Regions from separate parts of the Rossellomorea sp. RS05 genome, predicted to be linked through region 1. Evidence: riboswitches for the same ligand, from Rfam matches in the RefSeq annotation. Region 1 holds a riboswitch; each other region holds the start of a gene.

Region 1 (3,702 bases):
CAAGCGTGTTTTCAAGCGGAGCCGACACAATTTATGTGATTCAGAATGCCGGCTTGGTCACCCCCATCAATCCGTCCGGACAAGTGGATGCCGGGAGCTTGGAAGCAAGTGTTCACGTGAATCTCCTTGCTCCCATGATCGTCCTCAATGAAATGATCTCCGCGTCTGCGGGCAAATCTGGACAGATGGTGATTGTCAATGTCAGTTCAGGTGCAGGTAGCCGGCCAGTGTATGGGTGGAGTACATACTGCTCCACCAAGGCAGGACTTAATATGCTGACAGAAACCGTGAGCCTGGAGCTATCGACTTCAGGACATGATCATAAGGTTATTTCCTTCAGCCCGGGTGTCATGGATACAAATATGCAGGGAGAAATCCGTTCCTCCTCACAGGAAGCTTTTGTTGAAGTAGAGAAGTTCAAACGCTACAAGGAAGAGGGGACGCTCCGCTCGGCAAAAACGGTGGCAGAAGCCATTGTAGGTTTATTAATGGATGGAGAGATAGACAGCGGGAAGCTCTACCATATTAATGATTTGGTATGAACAAGAAGAAGCCCCGGTGCTCCTTGGTGATCCAAGGGCATCGGGGCTTCTTGTTTTATTACGATCTTACAGGCTCTGTTGTATGAGTCTTTTTACGGGTGAAGCGCGGCAATGCAAACTTAATGGCAATTAGTCCGCAAATGGCTGTCAATACCGGGTAGAACGAGTAAGGCAAGACACTGAGCGGAGAGATTTTCGCCGTCTCGGCTACCAGAAGGATCTGTGCTCCGTAAGGGATGAGACCTTGAATGGAACAAGAAAAGATATCCAGGACACTGGCCGTTTTGCGATTATCGACTTTGTACTCATCACTGATGGATTTAGCCAATGGCCCAGCGATGATGATTGATATCGTATTATTTGCTGTACAAAGATTTGTTGATGCGACAAGACCGGCTGTCGCGTACTGCGCACCCTTCGGTGAGCGAATCTTCCTGGTTGCAAAATACAGAAGTGCTTGGATTCCGCCGTTGTGACGGATCAACTCGACGACCCCACCGATGAAGATGGAGAGAAAGGCGATTTCACCCATGCCAAGCATACCGTCGGCAACAGCACCGAAGTATTCTGACGGTGCGAAACTGCCATCGATGAAGCCGATGATTCCAGAAAGAACGATTCCTCCAAGCAATACGGCAAATACGTTTAAGCCGATCAAAGCTGTAATGAGGACGACGATATACGGAAGGATCTTGATCCATTCATAGTTACCTGCATTGACGGATGATTGTTGCCCCAAAGTGATAAAGAACAAGATGATCAGCGTGATGATACAGGCTGGAAGTACGATGGAAAAATTGACCTTGAACTTGTCTTTCATTTCGGTTTTCTGTGTACGGACAGCGGCAATCGTTGTATCAGAGATAAAGGATAAATTATCCCCGAACATAGATCCGCCAACTACGGTTGCCATGGCAAGAGGCATGGAGATGTCGGTTCCGTTACTGATCCCGACGCCGATCGGGGCAAGAGCCGCAATCGTTCCCATTGATGTTCCCATTGAGATGGATATAAAGGCTGCGATGACGAATAGGCCCACAATCAACAGGTTACCAGGCAGGACGGATAGAGCCAGGTTGACCGTAGCGTCCACAGCCCCCATCTTATCGGCAACGCCCGAGAAAGCACCTGCAAGAAGGAAGATGAAGACCATGATCATAATGTCCAGGTGGCCGGCTCCCTTCGCAAAACGTTCGACTTTTACATTCAGACTGTCCTTCCGGTTCATGGCCAGCGCCACGACAGCAGCGATGATGATTGCGACGAGTACTGGGAAGGAATAGAAGTCCCCTGAAATAATCCCTACTCCGAGGAACAAGGCAACGAATATGAGTAATGGTAATAATGCCAGTAGATTCCCTTTTTCCTGATTCATGTTGTGCACTCCTTTTAGATGATTTGTTGCGCGTAAAATAAAAAACCTCTTCAAATAAGAAGAGGTTTCCATGAAAACGAAACACCCTTCTTATCTTTCAAGCCGGTGGCTTGCTGGATGTGGCACAGCACTCGTTGGGACGAGTCCGCTGCCGAGACATCAAAGGGCCAGTCCCTCCGTCTCTCTGGATAAGAAGATTTTACGTTATGCAGTTATGATTAAGATACTTACATACTTTAATGGGTTTCATCTTAAATGTCAAACGGGAAATTTTTCATCCGCATTAAGCAAACGCATTCATATTTTGAAGATGAACACAGTTAGTATTGTAACTGGAATAAATCAGATGATATAATCAGTTAATGGAAAAATAAGGGGTTCAGAGCCCTCAGCACACAGAAGAGGTGACCGTATGAAGAAGCGATATTGGCTGCTGGCATTGAGTATGTGTCTGTTACTGGTGGGGTGTTCTCAAGGGAAGGGAAATGGTTCATCGAAGTTGACGCTGGAACCGTATGACCTGAGTGATAAGGAAGAAAAGGTGGTTGCCGTTACAGGGAGAGACTCCATGTTCTTCTTTACCCTGGATGGAACCCTAGCAAAGGATATGGATATTGAAAGGACCATGGAAGTGTATGAAAAAGGGAAGCTCGTAAGCGATGAGCCGTTCCAATACGGCGAAGAAGCGAAAAAGTATAAACACTCCCTGAACTCCTTCGGCATGGAAAGCTCGGAAAAGGATCTGAAGATCTTTCATGGGAGCGAAGGTACCTTCCTTACAATGGACGAAGACCCCATACCTGAAGAAAGTGGAAGCAGTGCATCCTCCTTGTTAACAGAAAAAGTGGAGCTCAAGAAAGATAAGCCCGTCTATATCTACGGAATGGCCACTTCTAAAATCGGCGGGGATCCCGCAAGTATTGGATTGGAAGATGGGAAACCTGTCGGTGGCTTCAAAAAATCCGACAAGGCCTATATCTATAAAATCACCCTGGTGGACCGTAAATCTGAATAATTTTCAGAATAAAGATTATTTTATTAGAATAATAGGTTTTAAATCTTTTGACTGGTGGTACAAGAAAGGTATATATCACATATAGGATTCGAGCGTTAACAACTTTCATGTAAAAGGGGAGTCTATTATGGATAATACCTTCGTCTACTCAAAAGAATATGCCAACCTTGGCGACATTATAGAATTCAAAAGGAAAAAGCACGTCCTGCAAGGCGTCGTGACGACCCTAAGGGAGAACACGGTCATTGTGCGCATGGATAAGGAATCAGCGATGAAGCTGGACCTTCCCGATGATCAAACCGTGGTTGCCCATAAGAACTATGCCGTCATCGAGCGAGCTGAAAATGGCACGAATCCGGTCTTCGTCTACGATGGATGGAACAGTGCATTGAAGGCGTAAATAGTATACAAGAAAAATCCCCCGGCGCTAAATTGAGCGTCCGGGGGATTTTTTTGAGTTGTTCAAGTGATAAGGTGAAGCATGCAGAAAGACTCCTGTGCAGGCGGTTCACCTTCTCCTCGGTTCACCGCCGGTTTGCGTACTCCTTGACCATTTCTTCTGTCACGGTCTTGCGCTGGGGTACGACGCCCTGCCTTGCAAGGGCATTGATCTCCTGGGTGACGTGATTGATGCGGTCGGTGGTGAATGGCCTTCCGGCTTCGCATAATGTGAGGGCTTCTTCGATGGCCTGTTCCCTCGATTCATCAAGCTTCATGAACTCCTTCACGAGGCTGTGCTGCTTGCTTGAATGCTTTGTGATGTCCTTGTG
Region 2 (3,702 bases), on a different contig from region 1:
CAGACGGCCATCAGTGGTGGCAAGGAAGAGAAGAAAGAAAAGACGGAACAAACGGGTGAAGAAAAGACCGCCAAGAAAGATGACAGTGATCAATCTGGAGAAGCAGATGCGGAAGATTCGACGGATGCCACGGCAACAGAGGAAGAAGGTACTGCATCGGGGGATGGGGGAACGGCATCAATCGATGACATTCCGGCAGATGGAAGCGTCCAGGATGATTCGCTGAGTACTGAAGACGACCCATTCAATGACGACTCTTCCGATGCGTTCAACAGTCCGGCTGCAGGGGAAGCTGAGACCACGATGCCTGGTCAGGGACCCAGTCTTGAAGCCAGTGAAGAAGAATTTGCCTCCTTTGATAAAGAAATCCAGCTTGCTATATTCCAGGCGAGTATGATGGAAGTGATGTTGTACTATGATTATGGAATTGGAAATCCCGACTTTTACATTAAAGAAAACATGACCGAAGAGGACGTACAAATGGTCAAATCGGAACTTCAGACCTTCCAGATAGAGGAACCTGTCTACAAGAGCATGCATGATGACGCCTTGGGCTTGCTTGATTCGATCGACAATAGCAAAGAAGTGGACGGAGATATCAAGAAATACAAAGAAACACAGGACAAATACCTGGCAATCTCAGAAGACATGATTAAGACAATTGAGAAAGTGAACGTCGATAATGCCGCCGAAACCAGAGCGAAACTTGATGATATGACGACAGAATACTTGAGGATTTCAACTGAACTGGGTGTCATCATGAAGGACATCGTCGTCAAACAGGGGCTTGACCACGCCTATTTTGTAGAAGCCCTCGACGGGATTATGACGAGTGCAGGGATGGACGGCGTAATCTAATAATAAATAGAGGGTTGGAAAAACGTGTTGTAGCTATAGTAAAACCCGAATTCATTTGCCACCGATCAGGCAAATGAATTCGGGTTTTAATTTGTTTCATGACTATTTTTATTTACTTGTTTCTAGCGGTTGCACGGAAATCATTAGCGGTATATAGAACCTATACTGGTCGTGTTAAATGGTACTTTTTTTGTTTAGTCCCGACCTCATTTTTATTTGGACTGACAATGTGGACAGTAATACAGCCTTCTGGAAGCGGCCGTGATTTTCTCAATCTCGGTCCCGCAGCGATAGCATGAGGAACCTTCACGATTGAAGACCCAATGGCGGTAACGGGACCGCGTCACACCTTCTTGTTTCAGCTTTTCTACTAACTGCAGGTCATTGGTGATCCCAGCGGTTTCGTAGGATTGCGTCATCAAATGAATGATGGCTTCGGCAGCAAGGGTCAGCTGGTCATTACTACAGTCCATGGGACGGAGTGTCGGATGGATCCCTGAGACGAATAGAATTTCAGAGCGAAGGTAGTTCCCGATACCGGCAACGAAACTTTGATCAAGCAGCAGCTGCGCCCATTTGCGTTTCCTGAATGCTTCCATCCTGGCCAGGATGTCTCCACTTGTTACGTCTTCACTGAGAATATCCGGACCCACCCGTGCAATGAAGGGGTGTAAATGGACCTCCTCATCCCGCATGACTTCAATATCAGAGGCGCTATAGAGCAAAGCGGATTTCTTTTCATTGTGTATGGCTACGCGCAGCTGGCGGTTGGTTTTTGGGTATTCATAGGCTTTTTTCACATACCATCTTCCATACAGCTGGTTGTGTGAATACATCGTATAGCCGTTGTCAAAGCGGATCAGCATCGCTTTTCCCTTCGTGTCCACCCTGGTAATTTTCGTTCCCTGAAGGAGACTTTCATATCCCTTTAGCTGTGGGAAGGCAAAGAAAATCTCCATGACGGGAAGATGGGCGAGAGCTTTTTGAACACGGTCGGCAGCCCTTCTGATTTCCGGTCCTTCCGGCATGGTGTCATCCCCCTTTTTCTATATACGTTCCCGTATTCCCATGGAAATAATCAAATGGGTATTTTTTCACCAAGGGTAAGGTGTGGGTGCGCTTACATAATTTTGGTGTGATTATTTTTATATTGACAGGAATGAGGGTTCTTGTTAATGTTTATAACAATCTCATAATTCTTATCCAGAGAGGTGGAGGGACTGGCCCTTTGAAGCCTCAGCAGCAGATCTTCTTATGAAGAAACTGTGCTAATTCCAGCGGGTGATCAAACCTGATAGATAAGCAGTTTATTTGTCGGTAACGCACTCGTTTTGAGTGCGTTTTTTGTTTGTCTGCTCATCCCAGAATCAAGAACGCGGAGGATGCCAACATGAAAAGTGAAGCAAAAGACTTTAAGAGGAAAATGAAAACAAGGCATTTGATCATGCTCTCCCTTGGGGGCGTGATCGGAACGGGGCTTTTTCTCAGCTCGGGGTATACCATCCATCAGGCAGGTCCATTCGGTACGATCCTTTCTTATTTGATCGGAGCCATCGTCGTGTATCTTGTCATGATGTGCCTCGGGGAGCTTTCGGTACATATGCCCGAGACGGGATCTTTCCACAGCTACGCGGCAAAGTACATCGGGCCGGGTACCGGTTATGCCGTCGGCTGGTTGTACTGGCTGACTTGGACGGTTGCCCTTGGATCTGAATTCACGGCTGCCGGTCTGATGATGCAGCGGTGGTTCCCATCAGTGAGCGTATGGATCTGGAGTGGGTTATTTGCAGCCATCATCTTCGGTATGAACGCGTTCACGGTCCGATTTTTTGCAGAATCTGAATTCTGGTTCTCCCTTGTCAAGGTAGTCGCCATTGTCTTTTTCATCATTGCAGGAGGGGCTGCCATCGTCGGCTTCGTGCCCCTTGCCGATTCATCCCCGGCACCATTCTTCACAAATATCACCGATGCGGGGTTATTCCCGAATGGGGCATTTGCCATTATCATGACAATGCTTGCCGTCAATTTCGCCTTCTCCGGCACCGAACTCATCGGGGTAGCAGCGGGTGAAACGAAGGAGCCTACCAAAACGATTCCAAAGGCGATCCGGACAACCCTTATCAGACTCGTCATCTTCTATGTAGGGACGATTGTGGTGCTTTCTGCCCTCCTCCCAAGTGAAGCGGCAAGCGTATTGGAAAGTCCATTCGTCGCCGTACTCGGCAGGATCGGGATTCCATATGCGGCAGACCTTATGAATGTGGTGATCATCACCGCCATCCTCTCCGCAGCCAATTCCGGCTTGTACGCTTCTTCCAGGATGCTTTGGTCACTTGCAGACAAAAAGACCATACCGTCTTTCTTCGGTAAATTGACCAAATCGGGCGTTCCCCTCGTAGCCACCATCACCAGCATGTTGGGAGGCGGGCTTGCACTCTTATCAAGCATTTACGCACCCGATACAGTATATATCTTATTGGTATCGATTTCCGGACTGGCTGTCGTATTTGTCTGGATGAGCATAAGTGCATCGCAGTTCTTCTTCAGGAGACGCTTCATCAAAGAAGGTAACAGCGTGAAGGACCTGGCATATAAGACGCCATTGTATCCATTTGTCCCGATTGCATCGTTCCTTCTCTGCCTTGCATCCGTCATCGGTATCGCATTCGATGAAGGTCAGAGGGTGGCACTTTACTGCACGATCCCGTTCGTCGGCTTCTGTTATGCAGCGTACTATGTGACAAACTATGTGAAAAAGAAGAGGAGTGTCGAGTATGTCAACACAAGTGAAACACAATCCCATTGAAGCCATCTTGAGGAGTCACGCCACGGTCATCCTGGACG
Region 3 (3,702 bases), on a different contig from region 1:
TGAAGTCTCCTACCGCTTCCGGCGAGATGACGTGAATCCCAGTTTCCAAGGCGTTATCCTTCACGGCATCCGGCATGTTGAGCTTCATGGCCTGATACAAGATCTCAGAACCACGGGCATAATTGTTCCCGAAGACATAGAGCTCCTTTTGACCGGTTTCAATGACGGATACCGTGGCGTCGTCGCCGATCTTCTTGCGGATCTCATCCCCGATCGTCGCGGCACGCTCCTGGAAGTCATCCGCCCATTCCTTCGCTTCTTTCTCCTTATTCAACAGCTTGCCGATCTCGATCTGCTGATCGATGTAATTCAGTTTCCCCCATGTGAAAGCGACGGTTGGCGCAATCTCCTTCATCTTATCGAGGTTCTTCGTCTGACTTCCGGCAATGATCAAGTCCGGGTCGAGCTCGATGATCTTCTCGAGCTGATCGTCACCCACCACTTCCACATCTTTCAGCTTGTCGGTGAAGAGTGGGTTCATCTCGGTCCACTCATCGATTCCGACGAGCTTCCCTTCGAGGGAAATCACATTCGGACCATTGGTGAGGGCGACGATCCGCTTCGGCTCTTTCGGCACCTCCACCGGTCCCTGCTCTGATTCATATGTAAATGTCGATGATTCCTCCTTGGACGAATCCGTTTTTGTTTCTCCGCTGCTGCATGCCGCCAAGAGCAGACAGACCAGCAATATGGTAAAGAACGATGCTTTTTTCATGTGGTTCCCCTTTCATTTCTTGATAATGAGAATCATTTTCAATTATTACTTTACGGGGGAGGAGGCTGATTGTCAATGGAATGTTCCACAATTTTCTTAGATTGGAAGAGTTCCGCTCCATTTCGCTGCGATGGCTCGCTTTCCGCGGGGCGTGCGGTGAGCCACATCGGCTGCGCCTGCTGGGTCTCACCTGCCCGCCTTTCCGCAGGAGTCGAGCCATCTCCGCTTCATTGCACTCATCGGATTAGTTGGAGGGCCATCCTTCATTTTATAAAAAATAAATAATTAGTTAAAAAGAAGTGTTTTCCGATTATCCTCATCAAAATAAAAGGCTTTCATTTTCTTTCTTTTGAATCCATAGACCTATTTTCACCCCATTTCCACTTCTTCCAGCCTGTCTCATTTCTGTCAGAGGGTGTTGACGCAGGAAAAAGTCCGGCGTAGAATAGGGCTCACGTTAAACAAATACAACTTCTTATCACGAGAGGTGGAGGGATTTGGCCCTTTGATACCTCGGCAGCGGGCTCACTTGAGCACTGTGCCAACTCCAACAGGCGGACGCCTGAGAGATGAGAAGAGTACGGATCTTTCTTTCCTTATGGATCTCCGGCCTCTTCCTGTCTCAGGAAGGGGCCTTTTGTTTACCCTAATTGAATAATTTCTTATCCAGAGAAGCTGAGGGACTGGCCCGATGACGCTTCGGCAGCAGACTTTCCACAAAGTACTGTGCCAATTCCAGCAGGCAACGCGCCTGGGAGATGAGAAGGGACCCATTGATTCCGTGTGAATCCATGCCCTCTTCTCGAGACCTCGGGAAGAGGGTTTTTATTTTTAACCACCAGGAGGCATGACGAACATGATTGAATTCAAAAGCGCCACGAAAGTATATAACAGCGGCGGAAAGGAAGTCCGGGCCCTCGACGGCATCGACCTGCGGGTTGAGCAGGGGGAAATATGCGGGGTGATCGGATTCAGCGGCGCCGGGAAAAGTACGCTGATCCGCACCGTGAACCGATTGGAGCGATTGAGCTCGGGGAAGGTGATCGTAGACGGCCAGGATCTCATGGCCCTTTCACCGAAAGACGTGCGCGAGGTGAAGCGGAAGATCGGGATGGTGTTCCAGCACTTCAACCTCCTGAATTCCAAGACGGTCTTCGCCAATGTGGCGATGCCCCTCATCCTCGCGAAGCAATCCAAGGCTGAGATCCAAAAGCGGGTGACAGAGCTGCTGAGCTTCGTCGGTCTTGAAGATAAAGCGAACCAGTACCCAGATCAATTATCAGGCGGTCAGAAGCAACGCGTCGGCATCGCCCGTGCCCTTGCCACGCAGCCGTCGATCCTTCTGTGCGACGAGGCGACATCGGCCCTCGATCCGCAGACGACAGGCTCGATCCTGAAGCTGCTGAAAAAGATCAACCGTGAGTACAACATCACGATCCTCATGATCACCCATGAGATGTCGGTGATCCGGGAAGTGTGCGACCGGGTGGCGGTCATCGAAGGCGGGAAGATCATCGAGTCCGGATCCGTATTCGACGTCTTCTCCTCCCCTCAGACCGAGACGGCGGCGAACTTCGTGAGCTCCGTGCTGAACGACTCCATCCCGGAATCGGTCCTCGAGCTTGTGCAGAAGGAAAACGCACCGGGACGGATCTACAAGATCCGCTTCGTCGGCGCCTCATCGGGTCAGCCGCTCCTTTCACAAGTGGCGAAGCGCTTCGACCTCGATGTAAACGTGCTGTTCGGAAATATTACAGAGCTGCAGGGCACACCATTCGGTCATCTCATCGTCGAGCTCATCGGCTCCGAGAGCGAGATCAACCGTGCACTGCTTGTCATGAATGGAGAAAACGTCACCGTGAAGGAGGTCGCACCACATGCTAGTTGATTCACAGCAGATCATCGATGCACTCATTGAAACTTTGGTCATGACCGGCTTCTCCCTCCTCTTCTCCACCGTGATCGGGCTGCCCCTCGGGGTACTTCTCGTCATCACGAGGAAGGGTCATCTATGGGAGAATGCCTTTATTTTCACCATCCTGAACGGGGTCGTGAACATCTTCCGTTCCGTCCCATTCATCATCCTGATGGTAGCGATCGTCCCCCTCACGCGTTTGATTGTGGGAACATCGATCGGAACGGCCGCAGCCGTCGTGCCACTGGTCTTCTATGCAGGACCGTATATTGCACGATTGATTGAGAACTCCCTCCTTGAAGTCGACAAAGGCGTCATCGAGGCGGCGGAATCCATGGGGGCGACATCCACCCAGATCATCTTCCGCTTCCTCGTCCCGGAAGCGCTCAGCTCCCTCGTCCTCAGCCTCACCATCGCCACCGTCGGACTCGTCGGGGCATCGGCCATGGCAGGCGCCATCGGCGGAGGCGGACTCGGGGATCTCGCCATTACCTACGGCTACCAGCGCTTTGACACCTGGGTCATGGTCATCACCGTCGCCATACTCATCGTCCTTGTACAGGGACTGCAATCATCGGGTAATTTCGTATCGAAAAAAATCAGAAGAAGATAGCGAGGAGATACAACATGAAGAAATGGATCATTCTATCACTCATTCTACTAATCGGCGGGTTCGCTGCAGGCTGTAGCTCAAGCGCCAGCAAAGACGAAACGAAGGTCAAGATCGGAGTCAGCGGTTCCGATAACCGCATCTGGGACTTCGTCGCGAAGAAAGCAAAGAAAGAAGGCATCGACATCGAGATCGTCCGCTTCTCCGATTATGTCCAGCCGAACCTGGCCCTTGAAGAAGGCGAGCTTGATGCCAACGCATTCCAAACAATCTCTTATTTCAACGAATTCAAGAAAGAGCATGACCTCGATCTCACACCGGTGGGTACCACGGTCATCGCTCCGCTCGGCCTTTACTCTGAGAAATATAAATCAGTAGATGACATCCCGGATGGCGCCAAGATTGCTGTCCCGAACGAAGCGACCAACATGGGAAGAGCCTTCCTCCTCCTTCAAGAAGCAG
Region 4 (3,702 bases), on a different contig from region 1:
GAAGAGGAAGGGCGTGAGGAAGATTGCACTCAGCATGAACACGATAGCGACCACGGGAAGTGTTTCCCTTCTATTGACAAGGGTTCCGCTGATCATGGTGTACCCGGCAAATGAAGCCCCCGCCCCCAGTGCGAGGAGGATGCCGCGCGGGTCGGCAACGACCGACCCTCTATTCGTGAACAGAAGGATGCAGCCTGCGATGGCCAGGGCGGTGGAGGCCCACCAGGATGCTTGGGGGACCTTCCTTTTTATCCCCCATTCAAGGAGTCCTGCTATGACCGGGGCGCTTCCGATGGCGATGACGGTCCCGATTGCAATCCCTGTCATACTGACTGCCGAGAAAAAGAAAGGCTGGTAAAGTGCCATGCAAAGAGCGGCCGCCACGGTTCCTTTCACAGGCCACCCTCTCCAATGTATTTTCCCCAAGGATAATAGAAGGAGAAATAAGCCTCCTATGGCCAGACGCACTGCTCCGATGGCAATCGGATGAACGCCTTCCGGTGCCAATGCCTGTACCGTCCCATTTGTTCCCCACAGCATGGCGGCCAGGAGGATAAAGAGAGCATACTGTATCCGCAATGAAACCCTCTCCTAATTGATTACTGGTTGAATGGAAATCTCATTCCCACACACGATCGGCAATGGTGATCACGTGTTGCAGCTTCTTCCATTGTTCTGCTTCCGTCAACAGATTTCCTTCTTCTGTTGAGGCGAATCCACATTGGGGACTGATACAGAGCTGGTTGATGTCCACATAGCGCGCAGCTTCCTGTATCCGTGCCTCGACGTCTTCCGTTGCCTCGAGCTCTCCATGTTTCGACGTCACAAGACCGAGGACGATCTGGAGATTCGGATTCTTCACATAGCGTAGCGGTTCGAAGCCTCCGGAACGCTCATCATCGAACTCCAGGAATAGCCCGTCGAGGTCGAGCCCGCCGAAAATGGTTTCGGCAGCCGCTTCATATCCGCCTTCAGCTGCCCATGTCGATTTGAAATTCCCCCTGCAAATATGCATGGTCACGACAAGGTCCTCTGGGCGATCCTTCACAGCCTCATTGATGGTACGGGCGAAGGATTCCCTGAGTTCGTCGGGTTCGCGGCCAAATGCCTTGATCTGCTCATGTCCCTGTTCGGAGAAGAATACCGACCATGCCGTATCGTCGAGCTGCAGATAGCGGCAGCCTGCATCGTAGAAAGCACGGATTGCCTTTTTGTAGGCTTCGGCTACATCCCGATGGAATGCCTCCAAGTCATCTCCGTATACGTCAGTTTCAATCTTGCCTCTGAAGAAAAGCATATTCGGACTTGGAATCGTCATCTTGGCTGTGTGATCGCCTGCAATGCCATGAAGGAATTCGTAGTCTTTCAGCATCGGATGATCCGTGAAGTCCACTTTCCCCGTCACTTTGATGCCACGTGCCTTGGTCGTCGTGTTATGGAACTTGATGCCCTGGTCCGATTCATATCCTTCGACGCCATCCAGACCTTCAAGGAAGTCGAAGTGCCACCACGCCCTCCTGAATTCACCATCGGTCACGACTTGGAGGCCGATTTCCTTTTGCTTGTCGACGATGCGGATGATTTCTTCATCCTCGATTCGTCGGAGTTCAGCTGCGGATAGCTCTCCATTCAATCTCCGTTCGCGTGCTTCCTTGATTCTTTCCGACCTCAGCAGGCTGCCCACCTGATCTGCCCGGAACGGGGCTTTTATTGCTTTCTTACCTTTTGTCTGTACGTGTGTCATCTGAATCCTCTCCCTTTCTTCATATAAAAAGGCCCTTCCCGGTAAAAGGAAGAGCCTGATGATTCTCGTCTCTTCCTCATCTCCGAACGAATCTCGTTCAAGGATTTAGCACCATTCTGTTCAAGTTTGAACAGCGGTTGCCGGGTTTCACAGGGCCAGTCCCTCCACCACTCTTAATAAGGAATATCGCTATTTAATTTTCTCAATATAATAATTATTCAGGATTTAGCTCCTGTTGTCAATGGGATGAGGGAAATTAACCGCTCAACTTTTGACGGTTTCGTTCTCCAATGCCGCTCCATTCGTCTCGATCACCTGTCTGTACCAGTCGAAGCTGGCCTTCTTAGAACGGTTGAGGGTGCCATTGCCTTCGTTGTCTTTGTCCACATGGATATAGCCATATCGCTTTTTCATTTCGCCACTTGACGCGCTGACGATATCAATCGGTCCCCAGCATGTGTAGCCCAGCAATTGTACTCCGTCCTTAATCGCTTCGTTCAGCTCACGGAGATGGGCTGAGAGATAATCGATTCGATAGGCATCGTTGATTTCCCCATCTGCGCCGGGCTCGTCGATGGCCCCGAGGCCGTTTTCCACGACGAATAATGGTTTTTGATAGCGATCATACAATTGATTGGCCGTAATCCGGATCCCTTTTGGATCGATGGTCCATCCCCATTCCGATGTTTTCAAATGAGGATTTTTGACCGAAGGGAACACATTGCCTGCTGTCATCTTCCCGAGGATTTCAGGATCACGGCTGATCGTGCGGCTGGAGTAATAGCTGAATCCGATGTAATCCACCGTATGAGCCTTAAGAATGTCTTCATCTCCTTCTTCCATCTGGAGATCCCACTCCTGCTCCCGGAAGAAGCGCTTCGCATAGCCCGGATACGCTCCACGGGACTGAACGTCGATGAAGAAGTAGGATTCGCGATCCCGTTCGATTCCCGCCCAGATATCTTCCGGATTACAGGAGTAAGGATACGTGACACCTGCGGCCAGCATGCACCCGATCTGTGCCTCCGGATCGATCTCATGGAGTGCCTTCACGGCAAGGGCACTGGCGACAAGCTGATGATGAGCAGCCTGATAGAGGACCTGATCCCGGTTTTCACCTTCTTTGAACACGATTCCTGCCCCAAGGAAAGGCAGATGGAAAAGCATATTGATTTCATTGAACGTCATCCAATATTTCACGGTTCCTTTAAAACGATTGAAAAGAGTGCGGGCATACGTTTCGTAGAATCCGACGAGCTCACGGCCCTTCCAGCTTCCGAACGTTTCAATCAGATGGACAGGCACATCGAAATGGGCGATGGTTACAACGGGTTCGATTCCGTTCGCTTTGAGCTCTGCGAAGAGGTTTTCATAGAATGTCAATCCTTCTTCATTCGGCTCAGCGTCGTTCCCGTTCGGGAAGATCCTTGCCCATGATACAGAAACCCGAAGGCATGTAAAGCCCATCTCGGCAAACAGCTTGATATCTTCTTTGTAGCGATGATAAAAATCGATGGCTTCATGTGACGGATAGTAAAGGTCATCTTGAAGTTCCAGGTGTGGGATATTCCCCTTCATATAGGAGAATCTCTCTTCACCGCGTGGAAGGAGGTCGACGTTGGTCAACCCCTTCCCGCCTTCGCGGTATCCTCCTTCTGCCTGGTTTGCTGCAATGGCCCCTCCCCAAAGGAAGGACTTTGGAAATGTAGTCGTTGTCATGATACTCGCTCCTTTTCTTTCATATAAGATAGCAGGCGTTCTCCTGCTTTGATGTCCCCCGGTTCTTCTGAGAGGACGTCTATGAATTCATTCGTATTGGTCACGACGATCGGCGTGGACAGGTCATACCCGGCTTCCTGGATCGCCTTCACATCGAATTCCACAAGGAGCTGACCCGCTTCGACGCGGTCCCCCTGGGAGATATGTGCGGTGAAATGCTCACCATTCAGCTGGACGGT

What was found. A riboswitch is a leader RNA that binds a small molecule or an ion and turns the genes downstream of it on or off. The one in region 1 is predicted to bind S-adenosylmethionine.
Region 2: it holds a riboswitch for S-adenosylmethionine, as region 1 does, so the genes downstream of both, mmuP (S-methylmethionine permease) here and ABJ225_RS19825 (Na+/H+ antiporter NhaC family protein) in region 1, are expected to answer to the same signal.
Region 3: it holds a riboswitch for S-adenosylmethionine, as region 1 does, so the genes downstream of both, ABJ225_RS07755 (methionine ABC transporter ATP-binding protein) here and ABJ225_RS19825 (Na+/H+ antiporter NhaC family protein) in region 1, are expected to answer to the same signal.
Region 4: it holds a riboswitch for S-adenosylmethionine, as region 1 does, so the genes downstream of both, ABJ225_RS16765 (5-methyltetrahydropteroyltriglutamate--homocysteine S-methyltransferase) here and ABJ225_RS19825 (Na+/H+ antiporter NhaC family protein) in region 1, are expected to answer to the same signal.

The regions. Positions count from the first base shown of each region.
Region 1 is NZ_JBDKWY010000010.1:86,179-89,880, forward strand. It holds gene ABJ225_RS19820 ((S)-benzoin forming benzil reductase) at 1-542, shown strand, start outside; gene ABJ225_RS19825 (Na+/H+ antiporter NhaC family protein) at 601-1,917, opposite strand; SAM riboswitch class I at 2,005-2,112, opposite strand; gene ABJ225_RS19830 (hypothetical protein) at 2,330-2,932, shown strand; gene ABJ225_RS19835 (DUF2187 family protein) at 3,060-3,332, shown strand; gene ABJ225_RS19840 (YpbS family protein) at 3,457-3,702, opposite strand, start outside.
Region 2 is NZ_JBDKWY010000002.1:247,040-250,741, forward strand. It holds gene ABJ225_RS09005 (hypothetical protein) at 1-858, shown strand, start outside; gene nei (endonuclease VIII) at 1,071-1,886, opposite strand; SAM riboswitch class I at 2,055-2,163, shown strand; gene mmuP (S-methylmethionine permease) at 2,249-3,664, shown strand; gene mmuM (homocysteine S-methyltransferase) at 3,633-3,702, shown strand, end outside.
Region 3 is NZ_JBDKWY010000002.1:13,967-17,668, reverse strand. It holds gene ABJ225_RS07760 (ABC transporter substrate-binding protein) at 1-715, opposite strand, end outside; SAM riboswitch class I at 1,188-1,291, shown strand; SAM riboswitch class I at 1,375-1,480, shown strand; gene ABJ225_RS07755 (methionine ABC transporter ATP-binding protein) at 1,572-2,603, shown strand; gene ABJ225_RS07750 (methionine ABC transporter permease) at 2,593-3,243, shown strand; gene ABJ225_RS07745 (MetQ/NlpA family ABC transporter substrate-binding protein) at 3,258-3,702, shown strand, end outside.
Region 4 is NZ_JBDKWY010000007.1:92,973-96,674, forward strand. It holds gene ABJ225_RS16760 (EamA family transporter) at 1-579, opposite strand, end outside; gene ABJ225_RS16765 (5-methyltetrahydropteroyltriglutamate--homocysteine S-methyltransferase) at 620-1,744, opposite strand; SAM riboswitch class I at 1,818-1,927, opposite strand; gene ABJ225_RS16770 (6-phospho-beta-glucosidase) at 2,009-3,463, opposite strand; gene ABJ225_RS16775 (beta-glucoside-specific PTS transporter subunit IIABC) at 3,460-3,702, opposite strand, start outside.